Regions from separate parts of the Vibrio neonatus genome, predicted to be linked through region 3. Evidence: riboswitches for the same ligand, from Rfam matches in the RefSeq annotation. Region 3 holds a riboswitch; each other region holds the start of a gene.
What was found. Region 3 has a riboswitch for thiamine pyrophosphate ahead of thiC (phosphomethylpyrimidine synthase ThiC). Riboswitches for the same ligand answer to the same signal wherever they lie in the genome.

Region 1: it holds a riboswitch for thiamine pyrophosphate, as region 3 does, so the genes downstream of both, thiD (bifunctional hydroxymethylpyrimidine kinase/phosphomethylpyrimidine kinase) here and thiC (phosphomethylpyrimidine synthase ThiC) in region 3, are expected to answer to the same signal.
Region 2: it holds a riboswitch for thiamine pyrophosphate, as region 3 does, so the genes downstream of both, OCU38_RS12515 (thiamine phosphate synthase) here and thiC (phosphomethylpyrimidine synthase ThiC) in region 3, are expected to answer to the same signal.

Annotation. Positions count from the first base shown of each region.
Region 1 covers NZ_AP024886.1:839,985-845,596, forward strand. Annotated here, with positions in the region: gene OCU38_RS16060 (ABC transporter substrate-binding protein) at 1-533, opposite strand, end outside; gene OCU38_RS16065 (ABC transporter permease) at 564-1,316, opposite strand; gene OCU38_RS16070 (ABC transporter ATP-binding protein) at 1,351-2,154, opposite strand; gene thiD (bifunctional hydroxymethylpyrimidine kinase/phosphomethylpyrimidine kinase) at 2,162-2,983, opposite strand; TPP riboswitch at 3,053-3,150, opposite strand; gene OCU38_RS16080 (TadE/TadG family type IV pilus assembly protein) at 3,667-4,164, shown strand; gene OCU38_RS16085 (TadE/TadG family type IV pilus assembly protein) at 4,168-4,785, shown strand; gene OCU38_RS16090 (pilus assembly protein) at 4,800-5,612, shown strand, end outside.
Region 2 covers NZ_AP024885.1:2,684,189-2,689,800, forward strand. Annotated here, with positions in the region: gene OCU38_RS12500 (thiazole synthase) at 1-240, opposite strand, end outside; gene thiS (sulfur carrier protein ThiS) at 243-452, opposite strand; gene OCU38_RS12510 (HesA/MoeB/ThiF family protein) at 445-1,209, opposite strand; gene OCU38_RS12515 (thiamine phosphate synthase) at 1,199-2,377, opposite strand; TPP riboswitch at 2,461-2,574, opposite strand; gene crcB (fluoride efflux transporter CrcB) at 2,615-2,998, opposite strand; one part of gene OCU38_RS12525 (IS630 family transposase) at 3,379-3,833, shown strand; one part of gene OCU38_RS12525 (IS630 family transposase) at 3,832-4,402, shown strand; tRNA gene OCU38_RS12530 (tRNA-Trp) at 4,741-4,817, opposite strand; tRNA gene OCU38_RS12535 (tRNA-Asp) at 4,876-4,952, opposite strand; rRNA gene rrf (5S ribosomal RNA) at 5,037-5,152, opposite strand; rRNA gene OCU38_RS12545 (23S ribosomal RNA) at 5,278-5,612, opposite strand, start outside.
Region 3 covers NZ_AP024885.1:850,528-856,139, reverse strand. Annotated here, with positions in the region: gene OCU38_RS04005 (anaerobic C4-dicarboxylate transporter) at 1-816, shown strand, start outside; TPP riboswitch at 1,074-1,172, shown strand; gene thiC (phosphomethylpyrimidine synthase ThiC) at 1,444-3,372, shown strand; gene OCU38_RS03995 (conjugal transfer protein TraF) at 3,455-4,615, opposite strand; gene OCU38_RS03990 (sulfite exporter TauE/SafE family protein) at 5,103-5,612, shown strand, end outside.

The sequences.
Region 1 (5,612 bases), on a different replicon from region 3:
ACGCGACCCGACGCTAACGACGACGAAAGCGCCCATCCCACATTCACAATTTTAATGTCTGAGAAATCAACGCCGTCGTTTTTTAACATGCGGCCAATAATGGCTTCGTCAGAGCCAGAAACGGATACGCCGACGGTTTTTCCTTTTAGATCCGCTAGCGTATTAATTTTGCCGTTGTCTAATACCGTCAAGGTATTTAAAGGGGTGGCCAGTAACGTGCCGCTCCACACCAAAGGTAAACCCGATGCTACATCAATCAAAAACGAGGGTTGATAGGAAATGGCCAGATCCACTTGGTTCGCCGCCACAAGCTTTGATGGAACGCTCGGATCGGCTGGCTCTTGAATAGTGACTTTTAAGCCTTCTTTGGCAAACATACCCTTTTGCTGGGCAATCACAATTGGCCCATGATTGGGGTTTACAAACCAGTCCAGCATTAACGTCAGTTGTTTCTCTTTAGCAAAAACCGCATTGCTAAATAAAAGCGCAACGCTTGCTAATACTGCGCTGAATTTTGTTTTAAACGAGGTCATGTCTCTTCCTTAATGACATAAATCCAACAGTTAATCGAACTGCCACGGGATAAATTTATTGAGTAATCGGTCGGTGATGAAATACAAGGTGACGGAGATCAGCGCCAAAATAAATAGCGCGGCAAACATCTCATCGATCATCATGCGAGCATTGGCTTGCAGCATTAAATAACCCAAACCGGCGCTAGAGCCTACCCATTCACCCACCACTGCGCCTATCGGTGCCACCACTACCGCAACACGGATGCCGGACGCTAATGCAGGCATTGCTGCAGGCAGTCTTACTTGAGTCAGTTGTTGCCAGCGAGAGGCGCCCATAGTTTTGCTTAAATCAAGGTACCCTTTGGGCGTATTACGCAATCCATCGTAACAACAGGTAGTGACTGGAAAAAAGATAATCAGCGCCGCCATCACCACTTTTGAGGCAATGCCATAGCCAAACCACAGCATCAAAATGGGTGCAATGGCAAATACAGGAATAGCTTGTGAGGCAATCAAAATAGGCAACAACCAACGGCGCAAAGGCTCAAACAACAACATTTGCAACGCAAACATCAGCCCCATACTTAACCCCAAAATCAAACCTAAGATGATTTCTTGGGAAGTGATAATGGTGTGTTGCCACAACACATCACTGCGGGTGCCTAAGCGGTTAAATACCGCCACCGGCTCGGGCAAAATAAAGCTAGGTAAATCAAAAAACGTTACCACGGCTTGCCAAATGCCCAGCACCACTAAGCACGAAACCACTAAGCGAAATACCATAGATGAATTGGCTTTCACGCGACTGGTTAAGCCTTGCTGAACCACGACAGGTTTACTCACCTCGGCCTCCTAATTGCTCAATAATGCTTTGTTGCAGCTGCGCCATTTCCGCGCTAATAAGACGAGGAGCATCCCCAACAGGGACGGCAACGGTTTCTACATTTTCAGAGGATTGCATCAGATAAATGCGGTCGCTCAAACGAAGCGCTTCTTGAGGGTCGTGGGTAATAAGCACCACGGTTTTTCCCGCTAACATTTCGCAGGCCAGATCTTGCAAGCGATAGCGCGTTACCGCATCTAGCGCCGAAAATGGTTCGTCCATCAGAACGATGGGCTTGTCTTGCATTAGTGTGCGCGCAAGGGCCACGCGCTGCTTCATGCCGCCGGATAGTTGCCTTGGGTACACCTGCTCTTGTCCAGACAAACCCAATTTATCTAGCAAAGCACTGGCTTGCTGTTTTCGTTGTGCCTGTTGTGGTTTGGTCAGTTTTGTAGAAGCGAATCGGTCACTAAAGCAGACGTTATCTATCACCGTCAGCCACGGCATCAATAAGTCTTGTTGCGCCATATAAGCGATGGACTCTGACAACGGATTGGCAAAACTGCTGTGGATAGTACCGCTCCAATGTACGCTGTCAGGTAACAATCCCGCCATAAGGCGCAACAGACTGGTTTTGCCACAGCCACTTTTTCCGAGCACACTGCTCCAACTGCTTTGTTGAAAGGTCAAATTGAGCTGGCTAAATAACGGAGCATCGGCATCAGCGAACTGCAAACTGCCATTATTAATCACTATGCCTTGTGCGTTCGATTCAACAACCGGATGAACACCATCTTGAGAAGGATGACTTTGCATGAGTCGATTACTTAGTGTTTAGTGCGTAGAAGTGATGTACAGGACCGTGTCCTTTACCAATATGAAGTTCATCTGCATGCGCAATTGCGTTAGAAATATATTCTTTCCCTAACGAAACCGACTCAAGTAAGTCCCCTGTTTGCGCCAAGTACGAAGCGATCGCCGATGACAAAGTGCAGCCCGTACCGTGGGTGTTTTGTGTATTAATGCGCTCTACGGTAAAAGTGTCTACTTTATCTGCAGTAATGAGCAAATCAGTGCTGGTGGCTTCACTTTCTAAGTGACCGCCTTTTAGCAACACCGCTTTGCAATCTAACGCCCGCAGATCTTCTATCATCGCCTTCATCTGCAATTCAGTCGTCGGTAACTCTTGATTTAACAAGGTGGCCGCTTCGGGCAAATTAGGCGTGATCACATCAGCAAGTGGCAGTAACTTAGTCTTTAGAGTTGCAATGGCCGATTGTTGCAGCAACAAATCTCCGCTCGTCGCTACCATCACAGGATCAACTACCAAGTATTTAGGTTGGTATTGTTTTAGCTTTTTCACCACAGCTTCAATCAACGCCGCTTCAGCTAACATACCCACTTTTACCGCAACCACGTCTAAATCGGTAAATACCGCATCCAGCTGTTGTTCAATAAACTCGGCAGAAATCGGCAAGATACCACTCACACCTTGAGTGTTTTGCGCAGTTAACGCGGTAATCACCGAACAGGCGTAACTTCCTGTGGCAGAGATGGCTTTAATATCGGCTTGAATACCTGCACCGCCACCACTGTCAGAGCCAGCAATAGTAAGGACAATAGGTGTTTTATTTGTTTGAGACACGAAGACATTTCCTTTTCGTTAGACGAACGAAACCAATGCCTACTGCGCTAGAAAAGTTGAGATCTATAGCTAGAATGGCGATTAGTTCCCTACGTCAGCACTAACTGAATCAGGTTCAACGGGTTCGCTATTGCGATCTCAGCCTATTGGCTCCCCGACTAATACGATGCAGCGATACTATCAGAGTCCCTATGGTGAGGGAACCAGAAAAGGAAGAAATTCAGAGCCTTGACAGTAAATGCTAAATCTGGACATACCTTCGTATACTCAAACTCAACAGAAATAAAACAGATACCCACAAATACCACTAACCAATACACAAATAAAAAATGATTGTCATTGATGAGTGAACGTTAGGTATATGGAGCAAACGTTGGTATTTTTCGCCGTGTTGCCAAGTGCGCACAACATCGACAAGTCAACACTTGCAGTACCTTCTACTCCTTACATGAGATAATTGCTTAATATTTTAAGGAAAAAATTGCCTCAATATCACATTCACTACAACATGGTGAGCCTGATCACATATTCAGCAAACGAATAGAAGCTCTCTAGCAATAAAAAATACAATTTGTTACGGTTTCAGCATTAACACTTACATATATTAACAAAACAACAAATTTACCCCCTTAAATATTAAGGATTTGCAGTATTTTTGTCCCAACATGGAAGTTTGGTGCATTTTGAAGTTATTACGGGTTTCCCCCTCTCTCACAAAACCGAGAAACAAACAAGCTGGCATCTCCCTTGTCGAGTTTTCTGTTGTTTTTAGCTTATTTTTCCTACTGTTGTTTACCATTGTCGATTTTGCTCTATTTGGCTACGTCAAACTCACTATGCAACATGCGGTTCGTGAAGGGGCTCGTTACGCCATTACCGGTAGAACAGATTCCGATCCAGACCAAGACAATCCTTTGCGAGAAAACGCTGTCCTTACCGTCATTGAGCATTCATCCATTGGCATATTAGAAAAAGTGATGGATATCAAAGATATTCGCGTTGAAGACGTTGATGGGCACAGTGTGTCTGGTTTTGGCTCTCCAGGACAATTGGTGTCTATCCATCTCGACTGTGAGTGGCACAGTCTTAGCCCGCTCATTATCCCGATCCTGACTGATGGTACATATAAATTTACCGTCAGTGCCACGATGAAAAACGAAGAATTTAACGAGCAAGTATAAAACATGCAGACACGATTCTTTAGAAAGCAAGCTGGATTAGCCGCCGTTGAAATGACCTTAGTCACCCCTGTGCTGCTGTTGTTATTAATGACTATTTTTGAGTTCACGCTCATTCTACAAGCCAAGAATATTATGCTTAACCTGAGTCGAGAAGGTGCAAGCCTGATCTCGCGCGCCAGTAGCTACACCGTAGAAACAGTAATGGACATCATCGCCAACAGTGCGACCCCGCTGGATATGCCTCACGATGGCACCATTATCATCAATCAAGTGTCTAGACGAGACAACGATGAAGGGGAATTTATTTACATCTCTAGACAAGTAAAGTGGATGGATTCGGCCATTTCTGCCACCAGCGCGATATGGGCCAACTGCCCCTCGTGGAGTAACGTCAATATTGATGACGACAATGAGGATGATATTAAAGAATGTAACCTGCCCGATAATGACGCGCAGATAAAAATAGATAACTTCCCGACCGTCACCATCGATAACGCACAAACCTCAGTCATCCAAGATGGCGAGTCCACCTATATTGTCGAGGTGTACTACCGCTATACCCCTATTTCTAGTTTTTTACTCAGCAATGATTTCATCATCAGTGAGCGTACGTACTTATAATGCAAGGAAGCAAAATGTATAAGCGTTGGATAAAGACCCCAACTAACCAGAAAGGCGCCATCTCGTTATTTATGGTAATCGCGCTTCCTTTTATGATAATTCTGGCGGCTTTCACCATAGACACTGGCCGTGCTTATATTGCAAAAACTAAATTATTTGCAGCGGTTGATGCTGCCGGAATTGCCGCCGCACGAGTGTCATCTTTGGGTGAAGATGCGGCGAAAAACGCCGCTCAGCGCTATTTTCAGGTCAATTTTCCTAGTGGTTATTTAGATACCTCAGCCTTTATAAAATCATGGAATTTTAGCGTCGATGAATGGGGAAAAGTCACTATCGATCTCATTGGACAAGCCGATATGCCCACAATTTTAGCTAAGCTGGTAGGTATTGACACTTGGACACTTACCGCAGAATCCCAAACCACCCGTCGCACCGTGGATATCTCTTTGATTGTGGACAACTCTAGCTCATTAAGTGGCGTGTTTGATACGGTCAAAACCCGCTCTAAAGAGTTCTTATCGCACTTTAACCCTGCCTATGACCGAGTTGCCGTAACCAAATATGGTTATGGCGCACAAACCGTAGTGCCATTTGATCCCGACGTTCGTCAGTACGATGCTAGCGCAGTAGAACAAGCCATCGACGACATGACCTATGACTATAACTACACCAATACCGCAGAAGGTTTTTACAAAGGCTACGGTCAATTCAGTGTCACCGGGGCGGCGCTGCCTGCCAATTTAAAAGTCATCGTGCTGTTTACCGACGGCGCACCTAATACCTTTAGCGCCAATTTTGATATAGATGGCGTCGATAATTTTGCTTCT
Region 2 (5,612 bases), 910 kb from region 3:
AAATATCGCATCTTGCGCATTCTTAGCGCCTGAAGTATTGGGTAATAAATTCACGCCAATATTGTTTAATGAACCTAGAATATCATCTTGCTTGTCGAACACGTCTACACGCTTCAATGCCATAGTCACCAGTTCGGATTCAGAAGCTGTAATTGATGATGCCATTAATTGGTTGTTTGCGTACTTACCCGTGCCGGTAAACAGTCGTGAATTAAATGTCTTATCTGCTATTTTCAACATAATTAGCCTCCAGCTATCGCGCGAAATACAGAAAGAGTGTCGCCCTTCTGTAGCTTGATGCTGTCCCATTTTGATTGTGGAACAACTTTATTGTTTAGAGCAATTGCACAGCCTTGGGTTGGCAATCCTTGGTTTTCCAATACGTCGACTAAGGTACTATCAGCACCCAGTGTTATCGACTTATCGTTGATGGTTATTGAAATATCAGTCATCAATTACTTCCTTATTGCAGACGGCACAGGTGTCATCTTTAGCAATTTCAAATTTCTGTTGAGTCATAGTGCGTCCTTGAAAGACGATTAACTCTGCCGCGTTCAGTGTTTCAGGTTCAATAAGCGCACGTATCGCAAGCATCGATTGCAAGCTCGCAATCATATTTACGTTTGGTCCCATCACACCTGATTCACTACATTTGGTTGCTTGGTTAGATTCGGTAAATGGATATAGGCAGTGATAGCAAGGTGCTTTCTCCCCTTGATAATCAAAATACGCAAGCTGACCATCCCAACCTATAGCAGCACCAGAAACTAACGGCGTGGTATTAGAAAAGCAGGCCTTATTGATATCTTGTCGGGTAGGAAAGTTGTCACTGCAGTCAACAACCAGATCAGCCATGCTAACTTCTAACAGCAAGGAGTCTAAGCTCATACGTCGATTAACACTGCGTACATTGGTTGAGGAATTTAGCTGGCGAACTTGATTAGCTAGAGAGATAGCTTTTGAGCTACCAAGGTCGGATTCGCGATAGCTTAATTGTCGGTGCAAGTTACTAATTTCTACGCTGTCATCATCACAAAGAACTAGCTTACCTACCCCAGCACCTGCCAGTTGCAGTGCCACAGCACTGCCTAAACCACCACAACCAACAATGAGCGCCTTGGCGTTTAGTAGTGACTGCTGTCCTTGCTCTCCGATCTCAGGCAACATTATTTGCCGTTGATAACGTACAAATTCCTTATCAGTGAGCATTGGTCACTCCATCCACTGAGTGTTCAGAGTTAAACAACACTTGAAATTGATCGACTGCTTTCTTCTTATCATCCGCTAATGTTACAGCCCTAACCACTGCCACACTCGAAACACCAGTATCGATCACCTTAGGCGCACGCGCTAAATCAATACCACCAATCGCAACACTAGGTAGGAGTGATCCTCTTTGCTTACCAATAGATGAAATAAGGGCTTGGTATAGTTTGAGTTTGATTAGTCCTTGCGGAGATGAAGGCATGTCTTTGGTGGTGGTTGGGAATATATGCCCCAATGCAAGGTATGAAGGTTTGTACTGCAAGGCATTAATAATCTCGAAATAGCCATGAGTTGAGATACCTAAACCGATATCGCTATCCAATAGACTGCTATCTTCTAGCTCAGCTAAGTCCTCTTGGCCTAGATGAATACAGGATGCTCCATGCTCTAAAGCAAGTCCCCAGTAATCATTGATAACGATATCAACACCACGTTCTTTGCCTATTTGAATAGCACGTTTTACATCATCAGAAACGTCACTGGCTGCTTTGTCTTTTATTCTGAGCTGTAAAATTTCCACACCACAAGTAGCTAACTCTTCCACTAATTCTATGCTGTCTACTACTGGATATAGACCAAAGCATCGCGTCTGTTTACGAACTGTTGTCGCGAGATTATTGTTTCTTAAGCGGGGAAAATAGCGGATATCCGATGGCCATGTTTCACATGAAACATGCTGTGCACTACGAGAAGTTAGCGCAGAATCTTCAATCGTAAATCCAAGAGAAAGTGAAACCAGTAACCAAGCAATGTAACTATCGCGTGTTGTCGAGTACTCAGCTAACACATAGTCCCATTCAAACTGAGTGCCATTGCCTAAGCGGACAATGTCTTTGCCTTGTGTAAACAAAGTTGTGATAGAAGCGATGTGTTGGTTATTTTGATCGTAAATGGCAATAGATTGTTGTGATGATTCACTGTCATCTACAACTAAATTATAGGATTGCTCTGGGGCAGCTAGACTAATAGCAAAGTTATCGCCTTGCTTGTATTCAGTAATTAGGTTTGTAAAACCAGCATCACGTGCGCACTCAATAACAGAGTCAACCGCTGCGTGAAAAGCTGGAGTAGCATTGGGGGATTGTATAAAGCTAGTAAGTGGGGATTCCATCGCCCTATCCTTCTGTAATAAACACAGCTTGTCGGATAGATTGATGGCAGGTGGTACTAAGTTAAAAATCTTAATACCTAAATAGAATTGACCACCTTGTTTCCTTCGCAGGTATTATCCTGTATCAGGTTCTACGGATTCCGTATTCACGGTCTCAGCTTCTTGTGATTAACACTTCAGCACTCCGACAAGCAGATTCATTATATAGAAACTATCAAAAGAACAAAGCAAACTTACTCAGTTTTTGAACACAAGATGAAAACCGATCATTGCAGCAGAGATACTAAACACAACATTGAGTAGAATATTTAGACCCGCTTTCCAATAGTCACCTTGTTGGAACATAAGAACATTATCCATAGAGAATGTTGAGAAGGTAGTTAAGGCACCAAGGAAGCCAAGCCCAACGATTTGACGCCATGGGTCTACAGCAATCACTTCGTTTTCAAATAACGCAATAAGCGTACCCATTATAAATGAGCCAACAATATTTACGGTTAACGTACCATAAGGAAAACCTCGGCCTAAAAGAAGTACGCAAAGTTCAGATATTAAATAACGTGAACAAGCACCAAAAGCGCCACCTATTGCGATAAAACCTAGGGTTGCAAACTGTCCCATTGCCACTTATCTCCCAAGAAAACTAGTTAGATTTAAAAAGTTACATGCGTCACTTTATATGACGTTAATGTGATCTAGATCATTAGCATAGCAAACATATGCACTCGATATAATGTAAAAGTTTAGATTGCAGAAAATAGTAGCAATTAGGTCAATAATCGTAATAAGAAAGAGAAATTCGCATCTTGAAAAATATTGTTCATACACACGATCAAATACGGATATAGAGTCTCTAGAAGAGGCTCTGAAGTGGCATAAAGATAAATAGGCATCAATATAGTAACTAAAGGAAAGACATCCTTAAATTCCATTTGAGGCAAGATAGTGATACCAATTCCGTTAATTTTATGATCTAATAATGGACTCTTAAAGGAGTCCTTATGAAGCATGATTTTCCGAGTCTGATTAATTCCACATCCAACGCTCGACTTAGAATGCGTTATTTAGCCGTTTCTCATTTTGTTGACGGTAAAAGTCGCACTCAAATAGCTAAGTACCTTAAAGTTAGCAGAGTAAGCGTCAATAAATGGGTCAAAGCATATCTCGACAATGGTCTTGAAGGACTTCAAGAGAAACCACACACTGGTAGACCTCATCGCCTAACAGACGAGCAAAAATCACAACTCAAAGAGTATGTTATCGAATATGCCGTAAATGAGAGTGGCGGTCGCCTTCAAGCAAAAGACATTGGGCTCTATATAGAAAGCAATTTCAGTACATCATATAAAAAGTCGGCGCTCTATCAGTTATTACATGACATAGGCTTGAGTTGGATTACTACTCGTTCCAAACATCCTAAGCAGTCAGTTGAAGCTCAAGAAGCTTTTAAAAAAATTCCCAATCGAAACGATCCTTAAGATCCCTGGCCATGTCGCCTTAAAAGATGTTCAAATATGGTTTCAAGATGAGGCTAGATTTGGTCAACGCAATACAACAACGCGAATATGGGCAGAGAAAGGTACGCGTCCTAGAGTAGTACAACAACAGCAGTTTGAGTATGCATACCTTTTCGGAGCAGTATGTGTCACGACAGGAGAAGCTGAAGCGATAGTGGTTCCCCTGAGCAATATGGAAGCAATGAAAGAGCAACTCAGATTAATTTCTCAAGCCACACCAGCTGGCAAGCATGCTGTTGTGATCATGGATCAAGCGAGTTGGCACCAGAGCTATCTTGCAGATGAATTTGAGAACCTTACCATCATTCATATCCCACCTTATTCTCCCGAACTTAACCCTATAGAACAGGTATGGAGTTGGCTGCGTCAAAATGAAGTAGCAAATAGGTGCTTCGAAAATTATGACGATATTGTAGAGACAATATGTAGAGCGTGGAATCGGTTTTGTGAAGATAAAAGCAGAGTCATCTCCCTCTGCTTTAGAGATTGGTTAAACTTGATAAGTTAATTAACGGAATTGGTATGACAGTCCTATAAATGGAAAGAACATGCTGCTTCAAAAGAGAGAGACAAAAATCCAGATACAAAAAAAGGCCTCAGTCTCTCGACTAAGGCCTTAATTATGGCAGGGGTGGAGAGATTCGAACTCCCAACACGCGCCGTCTTCAGGGATTAGGGGAATCCGCTGCTCTGCCAATTGGAGCTACACCGTTAGAATTCTTTAGTTTCTCAATCTGAAAAAACCTCGCTTTCGTATATAGGCAGAAAGAGTGCCTACAACAGAAAGAAGTGAACAAAATGCAGATACGAAAAAAGGCCTCAGTCTCTCGACTAAGGCCTTAATTATGGCAGGGGTGGAGAGATTCGAACTCCCAACACGCGGATTTGGAATCCGCTGCTCTGCCAATTGGAGCTACACCCCTAAATTCTTCAGTTTCTTAATCTGAAAAAACCTTGCTAAAGCAAGGTTATCAGAATAAGTGGCGGAGTGGACGGGACTCGAACCCGCGACCCCCGGCGTGACAGGCCGGTATTCTAACCAACTGAACTACCACTCCGCACCAATTTGTTACTAAACAAGGTCTTATAAATGCCTTATCCAGTTTTTGTCTCTAGATATAAAATCTAAAAACTTAATTAAAGCCTGGCGATGTCCTACTCTCACATGGGGAAGCCCCACACTACCATCGGCGCTATTGTGTTTCACTTCTGAGTTCGGCATGGAATCAGGTGGGTCCACAATGCTATGGTCGCCAAGCAAATTCTTTTTTACTTCCAGCTTTTAAAAAGCTAGAGGTAAATAATTCGGAAAACTGTTATTTAAAAGTTATGTCACACATTCAAAGTTCTTACTTTGAGTCCACAAAACCCCTTGGGTGTTGTATGGTTAAGCCTCACGGGCAATTAGTACAGGTTAGCTCAATGCCTCACAGCACTTACACACCCTGCCTATCAACGTTCTAGTCTCGAACAACCCTTTAGGACACTTAAAGTGCCAGGGAAGACTCATCTCAGGGCTCGCTTCGCGCTTAGATGCTTTCAGCGCTTATCGATTCCGAACTTAACTACCGGGCAATGCCATTGGCATGACAACCCGAACACCAGAGGTTCGTCCACTCCGGTCCTCTCGTACTAGGAGCAGCCCCCTTCAATCTTCCAACGCCCACGGCAGATAGGGACCGAACTGTCTCACGACGTTCTAAACCCAGCTCGCGTAC
Region 3 (5,612 bases):
TTAGAGCGTTGTAAAGATCCTCAATTTAAAGCGCAACTTATCGATACCAGTGAAACAAGCACCCACACCAATGGGGCACAAGAAGACAAACAAGCAAAACGAGGCTTAACCGTATTCTTGCTTGGTATCCTCACTGTAATTTGTATTGCGATGTTTGGTAAAGATATTGGCTTGCTACCAAAAGGAGTCAGCACCTCGACTGCGCTCCAATTTTTGATGTTGTCAGTAGGTGCTATCATTTTGCTTACGACCAATGTTGACCCGAAAAAAATCGTAAAAACTAACGTCTTTATCGCAGGAATGAGTGCGGTCATCATCATCTTTGGTATTGCCTGGATGAGTGACACCATCATTGCGCACAATAAACCATATATCATTGGTTTGGTTGAAGATATCGTGCAAACACATCCGTGGACCTTTGCCATTGCGATGTATGCATCATCTGTGTTTTTGAAGAGTCAAGCGGCCGTGCTCACCATCATGTTGCCGCTTGGCTTTGCGTTAGGGATCCCAGCCGAAGTGCTTATTGGCGTGCTACCCGCTTGTTACGCTTACTACTTTTTCCCATTTTACCCATCCGATCTAGCCGCCATCACCTTTGACCGTTCAGGAACAACTCGGATAGGTAAATATATTCTCAACCATAGTTTCTTAATTCCAGGCTTCATTGGTGTGATTAGTGCAACCGCTATTGGCTATGCATTATCCATCGGCATTTTGCCTCTTTGGTTGTGGGCGATAGTGGTTGGCGGACTTGCTTTTGCGGTAAACGGTTATATGAATCGTCTTAGCTCAAAAACATTGGAGCTAGCGTAATAGCGATGCTTTAAAAAACGAACTTAACTAGTGCGAGACACAGCAAAACGGATACCCCGTAAGAAGAAAACCCGAGAGCTAACTAGGTTCTCGGGTTTTTTATGCACCATTAGGGTACTGAGTGATTTCTCGTTTTCTTTACAAGAGTTTATCTGCGTCTTCCTATTCTAATTGACTCTCTCCTCGTGCAATTTATATGCACTTAATTTCCTTTAATGGTGCATCTTTCATTCACTCAATAAGACTCGTATACTACAAATCACTTGTCGGAGTGCCATAAGGCTGAGACCGTTAACTCGGGATCCGTTGAACCTGATCAGGCTAATACCTGCGAAGGGAACAAGAGTAGAGATTTTATCAACCCAGATCTCTATCCCCAGATCACAACTTTATCTAAGCTGTGTTCTTTCTTGTTGCGTCAAATCCGCCAAGCATTTTATACCAATCACTATGATTAAATGATCAGAAATAGCATAGAGTAAACGCTTGATAGTAACGCTAGATTTTAGAGTAACTCGTTGTTTTAAAATCAAAATTCACAGTGTCACTGTCATGAGTTTTGACCCGCTAGACTGATTAATTAACGACTGCAATTGGTGTTATTACCTTTAATTATTGGAAAATGCTATGTCGAACCGTAAACAATCTAGGCTAGAAGCGAAACGATTTATTGATTCACTGTCTGTACAGCCCTACCCCAATTCAAATAAACGCTACATTCAAGGTTCACACGCGGCGATACAAGTGCCAGTGCGTGAAATTTCCCTAGCCGATAGTTTGGTAGGCGGAAGTAAAGAATCCCCTATCTATCAAACCAACGAGCCTATTCACGTTTATGATACCTCGGGGGTGTACACCGACCCTGAGCACACTATTGATTTATATAACGGCTTGCCAAAACTGAGAGAGCAATGGATAACCCAGCGTCAAGATACCGAATATCTTGATGGTGTAAGCTCCAGCTACACCAAAACTCGTTTAGAAGATGACACCTTAGATGAGCTTCGCTATGGAAACCTTCCTAAAGTCCGCCAAGCAAAAGCGGGCAATTGCGTCACCCAACTGCACTACGCTCGTCAAGGCATTATCACACCAGAAATGGAGTATATTGCGATTCGTGAAAATATGGGGCGTCAAAAATTTGCTGACGAGCAGCTAAATCATCAACATGCAGGGCAACATTTTGGGGCAAACTTGCCTAAAGAGATCACCCCCGAGTTTGTGCGCCGAGAAGTAGCAGAAGGACGCGCCATTATTCCGTCCAACATCAACCACCCAGAAGCAGAGCCTATGATCATTGGTCGTAACTTCTTGGTTAAGGTGAACGCCAATATCGGTAACTCTTCGGTAAGTTCATCTATCGAGGAAGAAGTTGAAAAGCTGGTGTGGTCTACCCGCTGGGGCGCAGATACGGTGATGGATTTGTCTACAGGCCGAAATATTCATGAAACGCGCGAATGGATTTTGCGTAATAGCCCAGTGCCGATAGGTACCGTTCCTATGTATCAAGCGTTGGAAAAAGTAAACGGCGTCGCCGAAAACCTCAACTGGGAAGTGATGCGTGATACTTTGATTGAGCAGGCAGAACAAGGCGTTGATTACTTTACGATTCATGCCGGTTTGTTGCTGCGCCACGTGCCAATGACCGCCAAACGTGTCACGGGCATTGTTTCGCGCGGCGGTTCTATTATTGCTAAGTGGTGTCTGGCCCATCATCAAGAAAGCTTCTTATATACTCATTTTCGTGAAATCTGTGAAATCTGTGCCAAATACGATGTTAGCTTATCTCTAGGAGACGGACTTCGCCCAGGTTCAATCGCCGATGCCAATGATGAAGCGCAATTTGCCGAACTGCGCACACTAGGCGAGCTCACCAAAGTAGCGTGGGAATATGACGTGCAGGTGATCATCGAAGGCCCGGGGCATATCCCGATGCATATGATCAAAGAAAACATGCAAGAGCAATTAGAGCATTGCCATGAAGCGCCATTTTATACGCTTGGCCCTTTAACCACCGATATTGCACCGGGTTATGACCACATTACGTCGGGCATTGGAGCGGCATTAATTGGTTGGTATGGCTGTGCAATGCTTTGCTATGTCACGCCCAAAGAGCATTTAGGCTTACCGAATAAAGAAGACGTAAAAACGGGGCTTATTACCTACAAATTAGCCGCGCACGCAGCCGACCTTGCCAAAGGTCATCCAGGCGCGCAAATTCGTGATAATGCCTTATCAAAAGCACGCTTTGAGTTCCGTTGGGAAGACCAATTTAATCTTTCATTAGATCCTGAAACAGCTCGCTCTTTTCACGATGAAACGCTTCCACAAGAATCTGGAAAAGTCGCTCATTTCTGCTCAATGTGCGGCCCTAAATTCTGCTCAATGAAGATTTCACAAGAAGTGCGTGAATATGCTAAAGACTTCAAACAAGTTGCCCTAGATTCCGCTCTAGAAATCAAAATGCTCGACAACCCGCTCGAAGGAATGCGCCAAAAATCCCAAGAGTTCCTAGACTCCGGCTCCGAACTCTACCACCCTGGGGTCAGGTCTTGAAATTTGCAGCCAAAAGCTAATTTAAATTAAACACCCATAATTCATCCCCAGTGACAAATCATCACTGGGGATCCGTCTTTTATTACAACGTTAACGACAAGTTCAGACCAATACCCGCCTGAGTTTCATCCGCATAAGAGCCTGCAATATCAATATGCACAACATCAAACGGACTTAGACCAATACCAGCGGTAATGCTGTCTTTAAAGTTTCCTTCTAAATCATGCTCATAACCTACGCGAAGCTGAGCCCAGTTAAATAGGTTCCCTTCTACGCCAGCGCGTATAAACTGAGTATCATCGGTGGTAATGTGTTTAAACCTTGTTTGCTTATTCAAATCACCATCAACCGCAACCGTGAAATACTCAAGTTGGTAAGCCACACCCATCGCAATGTTTGGGTCAACTTGATAGGTGTGTGAAGTGCCCGATATTGGCGCAGTTTCAATCTCATTGCTGATCAGGTTCTTAGCACTAAGACCGACAGACAACGCATGCCACTGATATAAAAAGCCAACATCTAAATTAAACACGTTCTCAGTGTTCTTTGAGTCATCGTAATCACTCAATTCAAAATCATCTAAGCTGCTTTTTGAATAGTAGCTATGTAGCTGCTGAAACTTTGGTGAGAAACCAACCGACACGCGATGCTCGTCAAACGAGAATTGTTTTGCCAGCGTCACGCCAATATCCATAACGCCCACGCCAATTACTGATGCTTCGGCGCTACGGTATGCTTGCTCGATGGTAGCCCAATCTGAGCTATTAATTGGTTCTGCATCCACCATAGAAACCACGTTCACGTAGTTTTGACTAAACAGAGCCACAGATACCGTCTCAAAAGGAATCGCCACCGCAATCCCAACACTTGCTTCTGCAAACACTGGCGCATTCTCAGCAACAGCATTAAAAGTATCGGCGAACTTGTCGATATCCTCTTGGTTACTGTTTTCGTTAAGGTTATCTACGTTATCTTGCAAGTCGTTGATATCAGATAAAGTGTCATCTTGATCCAAGGCTCTCACGCCAATAGAAGGAAGCAAAATACCAAAGCTATCGCTTTCTTTACTATTTGCCAGCAAAGCTGGGTTAATAAAACTCGCCGATAAATAGTTGCCAGAGGCCACTCCTGTGCCACCCATAGCGGTTGTACGTCCATCTGCATAATAATTGCTGGCATGCGCTAGGTTAGAAATGGCAAAAAGCGCACCGATCCCTACGCCAACTTTAGTTATGTATTTCATTGATATCCCTATAATTTTAATTGTGATTTAAATTCTTTGTCTGTCATTCAAAATACTATTGTTTCAGCACCCAATGCTAATTGATTCATATGATGAATATCAAAGTTGTGATGAATCTATCAGCGATGCAACAAAAAACGATTGCACCCATATGAAAGTTTTCTTTCATTCAAACTCATCGAATGCCCAGTAGATCAAGCATTGAGGCATGTCGAGGACTTAAATCAGCTGCAAATTTCAAGACCTGACCCCGCACTTTCCCGCTGGTGAAACGGCGGTTTTCGTGTGTGAAAGGATGTTTTTGGTTTTTATGACTTGGGTTCGCTTTATATTTTTTAGGTTCTATTAATATAAGATCTGGTTAATTAAATTTCCCTTCTATATAAATTCAAAGTTCTTCATCAACGTCGTGATGCATATATTAAATAGATTGTTATGACGTCTTTGATTAGCTCATTTATTCTCTGCTTATTATTGAGATATTATTATGATTGACGACTACTACTTTTATTTGACTGCTATTCCCGCAGTTCTGGTCTACGGCATTGGCAAAGGAGGATTTGGTGGCGGATTAGGGGTGATTGCTGTGCCTCTTATCGCTCTGACTATTCCTCCCTTTCAGGCGGCTTCCATTTTGTTGCCTATTTTGTGTGTCATGGATATCTTTGCCGTAAAACATCATCACAGAAACTGTGACTACAAAGAGCTGAAGATGATTTTCCCGTATGCATTTATTGGCATTTTGATTGGCTCGGTGATCATGGGAGTGGTATCGGACAAAGTGGTAGAAATCAGTATTGGCGCGGTGTCACTGCTATTTTGCGTGCAATATTACTTAGTGGGTCCAGCCAAAAGTTCGGGCAAAATCTCTTGCGGTATCTGGAGTACCTTATCAGGAATTTCTAGCACTATGATTCATGCAGGTGGCGGGCCAATTAGCATTTATTTGCTACCTAAAAACCTTAATAAGATGGTTTTAGTGGGCACTATGGCGGTG